DNA from 2 places in the Streptomyces sp. NPDC050988 genome. Region 1 is predicted to be linked to the other one. Evidence: riboswitches for the same ligand, from Rfam matches in the RefSeq annotation. Region 1 holds a riboswitch; the other holds the start of a gene.
What was found. A riboswitch is a leader RNA that binds a small molecule or an ion and turns the genes downstream of it on or off. The one in region 1 is predicted to bind thiamine pyrophosphate.
Positions count from the first base shown of each region.

Region 2: linked by a shared signal. The riboswitch ahead of ACIBEI_RS30765 (thiamine ABC transporter substrate binding subunit) and the one ahead of thiC (phosphomethylpyrimidine synthase ThiC) in region 1 are both predicted to bind thiamine pyrophosphate.

Region 1 covers NZ_JBITFQ010000012.1:246,999-250,841, reverse strand. The annotation lists gene ACIBEI_RS26255 (SsgA family sporulation/cell division regulator) at 1-154, shown strand, start outside; gene ACIBEI_RS26250 (YibE/F family protein) at 350-1,849, opposite strand; TPP riboswitch at 1,921-2,077, shown strand; gene thiC (phosphomethylpyrimidine synthase ThiC) at 2,070-3,843, shown strand, end outside.
Region 2 covers NZ_JBITFQ010000017.1:146,232-150,074, reverse strand. The annotation lists gene ACIBEI_RS30770 (ABC transporter permease) at 1-596, opposite strand, end outside; gene ACIBEI_RS30765 (thiamine ABC transporter substrate binding subunit) at 572-1,660, opposite strand; TPP riboswitch at 1,740-1,845, opposite strand; gene rlmN (23S rRNA (adenine(2503)-C(2))-methyltransferase RlmN) at 1,870-2,976, opposite strand; gene ACIBEI_RS30755 (hypothetical protein) at 2,969-3,124, opposite strand; gene ACIBEI_RS30750 (hypothetical protein) at 3,139-3,477, opposite strand; gene ACIBEI_RS30745 (hypothetical protein) at 3,603-3,843, opposite strand, start outside.

The DNA.
Region 1 (3,843 bases):
GTTGTTCCGCTGTGGGACGGCGCCGTTGCTGGCGTTCCTGGACCGTACGGACCGGCTGGTGCCGCTGGGCCAGGAGCGTTCCCTCGCGGACTTCGACACACACCTCGACGAGGCGCTGAACCGCATCCTGGCGGAGGAACAGAGCGCTGGGTGAAGTGATACGGGGCTGGGGCAGGCGCAACGCCGCCTCGTTGTACGTCGTCCCGTACGCGTGTGACACGTGCTCATCCCACCCGGCTTTGCCGTACGTCATCCGGCTTGTTGCCTCGCGGCTACGCGGACTGCCGTAACGCTTCTTCTCAGCTCTCAGCTCTCGACCCTCGGCGACCGGATCCGGCAGGCGCCGGGTTCAGTGCTTGCGGCGGCGGCCGCTCCCGCCACGCAGAGGCGCCCTGGCGCCCGACTGGGGCTGTGGCTGGGGCTGCGGCTGTTCCTGTTGTGCCGGGGCGGCGGGGCCCGGGCGGTCCGCCGAGACGACCAGCGCGGCGAGAACCGTGGTCACCGGCACGGAGGCGACCAGTCCGATCGAGCCGACGAGCGTGCGCACGATCTCCTCGGCGACCAACTCGCTGTTGGCCACCGTCCCCACGCTGCTCTGCGCGATGGAGAAGAGCAGCAGCAGCGGCAGTGCGGCGCCGGCGTAGGCGAGGACGAGCGTGTTGACGACCGACGCGATGTGGTCGCGGCCGATACGGATGCCCGCGCGGTACAGCCCGCGCCAGCCCATCGTCGGATTGGCCTCGTGCAGCTCCCAGACCGCCGACGTCTGCGTCACCGTCACGTCGTCGAGCACACCCAGCGAACCGATGATGATGCCCGCGAGCAGCAGACCGCTCATGTCGATGGACGGATACAGCCCGTGGATCAGCCCGGTGTTGTCGTCCGTGTTGCCGGTCAGCGCCGCCCAGTCGATGAACAGTGAGCCGAGCAGCCCGATCAGCAACAGGGAGAGCAGGGTGCCGAGCACCGCCACCGACGTACGGGCCGACAGCCCATGGCACAGATAGAGCGCGATCAGCATGATGGCGCTCGCCCCGACCACCGCCACGACCAGGGGGTTCGAGCCTTGCAGGATCGCGGGGAGGATGAAGAACGTCAGGATGAGGAAGCTGGCGGCCAGTGCGACCAGTGCCATGACGCCGCGCATCCGGCCCACCACGACCACGGCGACGGCGAAGATCCCGGCGAGCAGCGTCATCGGGAGCTTGCGGTTCACGTCGGTGACCGAGTACTGGAGTTCCTTGGGGGCGTCCGGCGCATACGCGACGATCACCTTCTGGCCCTGCTCCAGCTGTCGCGAGGAGTCCGGCTGGACGATCTCCGTGAACGTACGGCCCTTGTCCTTGCCGGTGTCGACCCGCACCGTCGCCTTCTTGCAGCTGCCGGTCGCCTGTTGCTGTGCCGACGAGCCCTCGGCGGTCGACGTGTCGCCGGTCGGCGTCTCCCCCGAGGCGTTCACCGACTTGCAGTCGACCTTGTCGACCTTGGTCACAGTGGCCTGCTGCGTCTGCCGGTCGAAGCCGACACCGGTGCGCTCGTGCCCCGGGGCGCCGCCGGGCCAGAGCACCACGAGGCCGACGACGACCGCCGCCGCGAAGGGGATCAGCACGGCCGCGATGACCTTGCGCAGGTGCATCGAGACAGGCGCGGCGGGTCCGTGACTGTGCGAGTGGCCGTGCCCGCCGCCACCCGATCCGCCACCGTCACCACCGCCGGGCCGGTCTCCGCCGCCGCCCGGTCCGGGGCCGTGGGGGCCGTGCCCAGGTCCGCCGCCGTGACCGTGGCCGTCGTGGCCGTGTCCGTGGGGCGGTTCGGACGGCGGGATTGGGGGCTGCTGCGTCGTGGTCACCGACCGATCATCGCAAGAACGGCCCGGGCCCACTGTTCACCGCGCCACATCTGACGCTAGCGTGGGGGCACCTTTGCACACGCGGGAGCTCGGAGCACCGGGCTGAGAGGGCGCTGACCTCCGTAGACGCGATGTTTCACGTGGAACATCGCCGGACGGAAATCGCTGCGTCGACCGCCGAACCTGTTACCGGGTAATGCCGGCGTAGGGAGTAGGTCTCATGACCAACAAGGACGTACGCACGCCTGCCTCCAGCCTGACGGACGGGGCGTTCGCCTCGGCCGAGAGCGGTGGAGTGACTGCTTCGCCCGAGAACGGCGAGGCCGGGAAGTCCATCGGCTGGCACAAGGCGTATGTCGAGGGTTCGCGCCCCGACCTGCGCGTGCCGGTCCGCCAAGTGCACCTCACCAACGGGCAGTCGGTCACTCTGTACGACACCTCCGGCCCGTACACCGATCCGACCGTCGACACCGACGTGCGCAGGGGCCTCGGGGCCCTCCGGGCCAACTGGATCATTGCCCGCGGCGACACCGAGGAGTACGCGGGCCGACCAATCCGCCCCGAGGACGACGGGATCAAGCACACCTCGCCGAGGGGCGGACTGCGCAATCTCGACGCGGTCTTCCCGGGGCGGCCGCGCCAGCCCCGGCGCAGCCGCGACGGCCAGGCGGTGACGCAACTCGCGTACGCCAGGCGGGGTGAGGTCACGCCGGAGATGGAGTACGTGGCCATCCGGGAGAACGTTTCTCCCGAGGTCGTCCGCGAGGAGATCGCGGCGGGCCGGGCCGTGCTGCCGGCCAACGTCAACCACCCGGAGATCGAGCCGATGATCATCGGCAAGCGGTTCCTGGTGAAGGTCAACGCCAACATCGGCAACTCCGCGGTCACTTCCTCCATCGAGGAGGAGGTGGAGAAGATGACCTGGGCGACCCGCTGGGGCGCCGACACGGTCATGGACCTGTCCACCGGCCGCAATATCCACACCACCCGCGAGTGGGTGCTGCGGAACTCCCCCGTCCCCATCGGCACGGTCCCGCTCTACCAGGCGCTGGAGAAGGTCGACGGGCGGGCCGAGGAGCTGACCTGGGAGATCTACAAGGACACGGTCGTCGAGCAGGCCGAGCAGGGTGTGGACTACATGACCGTCCACGCGGGCGTGCGGCTGCCGTTCGTCCCGCTGACCGCGAACCGCAAGACCGGCATCGTCTCGCGCGGCGGCTCGATCATGGCGGCCTGGTGCCTGGCGCACCACAAGGAGTCGTTCCTGTACGAGAACTTCGAGGAACTCTGCGAGATCCTCGCGGCGTACGACGTCACGTACTCGCTCGGCGACGGACTCCGGCCCGGGTCGATCGCGGACGCCAACGACGCAGCGCAGTTCGCGGAGTTGAGGACGCTCGGGGAACTCAACAGGGTCGCGAAGCGTTTCAACGTACAGACCATGATCGAGGGCCCGGGGCATGTCCCGATGCACAAGATCAAGGAGAACATCGACCTTCAGCAGGAGATCTGTGATGAAGCTCCGTTCTATACGCTCGGCCCGCTGACGACGGACGTCGCGCCGGCGTACGACCACATCACCTCCGGCATCGGTGCCGCGATGATCGCCTGGTGGGGCACGGCCATGCTCTGCTACGTCACGCCCAAGGAGCACTTGGGCCTGCCCAACCGTGACGACGTCAAGACGGGCGTCATCACCTACAAGATCGCGGCCCATGCGGCCGACCTCGCCAAGGGACATCCGGGCGCACAGGAGTGGGACGACGCGTTGTCGGACGCCCGCTTCGAGTTCCGCTGGGAGGACCAGTTCAACCTGGCCCTCGACCCCGACACGGCCCGGGAGTTCCATGACGAGACCCTCCCGGCCGAGCCCGCCAAGACGGCGCACTTCTGCTCCATGTGCGGGCCGAAGTTCTGCTCGATGAAGATCAGCCACAGCATCACCGAACAGTTCGGTGGCACCGCGGCCGCTGGCGCGACAGCCGAGGAGGTCG
Region 2 (3,843 bases), on a different contig from region 1:
TCCTCCTGACGCGGATCGAGCTGCGACCAGAGGCCGCCGACCGTGCGGACGACGACCGCGTAGTTGAAGAAGACGTGCGCGAGCAGGATCGCCCACACGGTCGTGTCGAGCCGTACGCCCCACAACTCGTCCAGGAGTCCGCCGCGGCCGAGCAGCGCCAGGAACGCCGTGCCGACAACCACGGTCGGCAGCACGAACGGCACGGTGACGACGGCCCGCAGGACCTGCTTGCCCCTGAAATCGAAGCGCGCGAACACGTACGCGCCGGGGAGTGCGATCAGCAGCGTGAGCGCGGTCGAGGCGAGCGCCTGCCAGGTCGTGAACCACAGGACGTGCCGGATGTCGGACTGTGCGAGCACATCGCCGATCCGCCCGAACCGCCAGACCCCGTCGATCTTGAGCCCGCGTGCCGTGATCGCCGCGACCGGGTAGGCGAAGAAGAGCCCGAAGAACGCGACGGGCACGGCCATGAGACCGAGCCGGGCCGCGCTCCCCGTACGCGGGCGCGTGCGAGGGCGCGGACGGAGGCGCGGACGCCGGCTCGCGGGCGGCTCCGCCTCCGCGCGGGGCTCTACTTCAGTACGAGCGAGGTCCATGACTTGACCCACTCGTCACGGTTGTCGGCGATCTTGGCGGGGTCGAGGGTCTCGGGGCTCTTGGCGGCCGGCCCGAACTTCGTGAACTCGGCGGGCACCTTCGCACCCTCGACGACCGGGTACACGAACATGTTCAGCGGCATGTCCTCCTGGAAGGCCTTGCCGACCAGGAAGTCGATGAGCGCCTTGCCACCCTTGGTGTTCTTCGCGTTGCTCAGCAGGCCCGCGTACTCGACCTGGCGGAAGCAGGTGCCGTCCGCGACCCCGGTCGGCGCGGTCTTCGGCTTCGGGTCGGCGTAGATGACCTCGGCGGGCGGCGACGAGGCGTACGAGACGACGAGCGGCCGGTCGCCCTTGGCCTCCTTGCCGCCGGCGGACCCGGAGAACTCCACGTTGTAGGCCTGCTCCCAGCCGTCGACGACCTTCACTCCGTTGGCCTTGAGCTTCTTCCAGTAGCCCTCCCAGCCCGCGTCCCCGTACTTGGCGGCGGTGCCGAGCAGGAACCCGAGGCCGGGCGAGGACGTGGACGCGTTCTCGGTGACGAGAAGATCCTTGTACTCGGGCTTGATCAGATCGTCGAAGGACGTCGGCGGGGCCAGCTTGTGCTTGCTGAAGTAGGCCTTGTCGTAGTTGACGCAGATGTCACCGGAGTCGATGGGCGTGACGCGGTGCTTGTCCTGGTCGACCCGGTACTCGGCCTTGATGCCATCGGCGCCCTTGGCCTCGTACGACTGGAACAGCCCGTTGTCGAGCGCCCGCGACAGCAGGGTGTTGTCGACGCCGAAGAAGACGTCGCCCTGCGGGTTGTCCTTGGTGAGGATGGCCTTGTTGACGGCCGTACCGGCGTCGCCGTCCTTGAGGACCTTGACCTTGTAACCGGACGCCTTCTCGAACTCCTTCAGTACTGCCTTGGTGTAGGCGAAGGAGTCATGGCTGACGAGGGTGACGGTCTTGGACCCGGAGCCCTCGTCGCCGGAGTCGGACGAACCGCACGCGGCGAGCGCGGCGAAGCCGAGCCCGGTGACCGCGACCACGGCCGTGAACTTCCTGGTGGTGGTGCTCACTGAATTCCTCCTGGGGGTGACCAGGAAGAGACGCGGCCCTGCCCGGGACCTCGGTCGGATCCCGGGCAGGGCGCAACAGCTTGAGTAGTGACCGAACTTCCTACCCAGAATGACCTGGGCAAGGTTCAGAGGGTCTGCGGGCTGTCCCGCACTCTCAGCGCTGTGGCGCTCCCCTGTCGGAATATGAAGATGTACGTACGTCCGCCAGACTACCGCTCGGTCGCCGCGAGCTGCCCGCAGGCCCCGTCGATCTCCTGGCCACGGGTGTCCCGGACGGTGACGGGCACACCATGGGCGGCGATCGCCTCGACGAACGCCTTCTCGTCCTCGGGCCGCGAGGCCGTCCACTTGGAGCCGGGTGTCGGGTTCAGCGGAATCAGGTTCACGTGCACGGGCTTGCCCTTGAGCAGCCGCCCGAGCCGGTCACCACGCCACGCCTGGTCGTTGATGTCACGGATGAGCGCGTACTCGATGGAGAGCCGGCGCCCCGACTTCGCCGCGTACTCCCATCCGGCGTCCAGCACTTCCCGTACCTTCCACCGCGTGTTCACGGGCACGAGCGTGTCACGCAGCTCGTCGTCCGGTGCGTGCAGGGAGATGGCGAGGCGGCACTTGAAGCCCTCGTCGGCGAACCGGTTGATGGCGGGGACGAGACCGACCGTGGAGACGGTGATCCCCCGCTGCGACAGCCCGAGCCCGTCCGGCTCCGGGTCGGTGAGGGCCCGGATCGACTGGACGACCCGCTTGTAGTTGGCCAGCGGCTCGCCCATGCCCATGAAGACGATGTTGCTGAGCCGGGCCGGCCCACCGGGAATCTCCCCGTCCCGCAGCGCCCGCATCCCGTCCACGATCTGGTGCACGATCTCGGCGCTGGACAGATTCCGGTCGAGACCGGCCTGCCCGGTCGCACAGAACGGACAGTTCATCCCGCAGCCCGCCTGAGAGCTGATGCACATGGTGACCCGGTCCGGGTACCGCATCAGCACGGACTCGACGAGCGTGCCGTCGAAGAGCCGCCAGAGGGTCTTGCGGGTGGTGTCCCCATCGGTGGAGAGATGCCGCACGACCGTCATCAGCTCGGGCAGCAGCGCCTCCTGCAGCTTGGCGCGCGATCCCGCGGGGATGTCGGTCCACTGCTCCGGGTCGTGCGCGTACCGCGCGAAGTAGTGCTGCGACAGCTGCTTGGCACGAAACGGCTTCTCACCGACCGCGGCAACCGCCTCCTTACGCTCGGCAGGCGTGAGATCAGCAAGGTGCCGCGGCGGCTTCTTGGCTCCGCGGGGGGCAACGAAAGTGAGTTCTCCGGGCTTAGGCATGGCTGTACCAGTGTCGCAGATCGATTCGTGTGACCGGGGCCACGAGCCGTGCGCGGTGGTCGTCAGCGGCCGTACCGCTGCCGCGGGCCTGGTCCCGGAAGTCGAGAAGGGCGGCAGGTGTGAGTCCGCGCGCGAGCACGGTATTCACGCGCTGAGGCACTTCTACGCGTCGAGTGAGTCGTCGGAAGCGACCTGCTCCGCTTCCTCGTATACGTACCTCGACAGGATCGCGTCAAGCATGACCATGGCCAGCAGGATGAGAGTCCCCAGGAACAGCATCAACGCAAGGTCGGGGTCCTTGTCCTGCCCGCCGTTGGCAGACCACCAGAGGACCCGAGCGATGGAAATGACCATCACCGGGAAAGGCGCCAGCCACAACACCCGGGCGGCGCGCGTCATTTGTCCGTTGCCCTTGGCTCGGTACGAATGGAGTTGGACCGATGCAGCGATCAAGATCGCGCCGTCGACGCCCGCGATGAGAGCCGCATAATCCTGACTCATCTCAAGACTCACTTGTCCCCCGGTTCAGCCCGTTCACGGCTTACCTGTGAGAGGCGATCACGTCGCCTCGCGGGGGTCAATGGTCAGGTACGGCCGTACGACGGTACGCCGTCTCAGGCGCGAGCTCAGCTGCGCGGCCGAGCGTCCAGGAACCGGTGGACGGACTCCGTCATATTCGCCACGAACGCGTCACGGGTCCGGTCGGAGACCAGTTCCAGGGACAGATATGGGTTGAGGTCCTCCAGCTCGACGAGGAGCAGCGCGCCCTCCCAGGTGCGGCAGGCGTCCACGCGCTGGATGCCGTGGTCGAGGGTGTTCCAGTCGATGAAGCTCCGGGCGAAGGCCAGGTCGGTGTCGGTGGGCTCG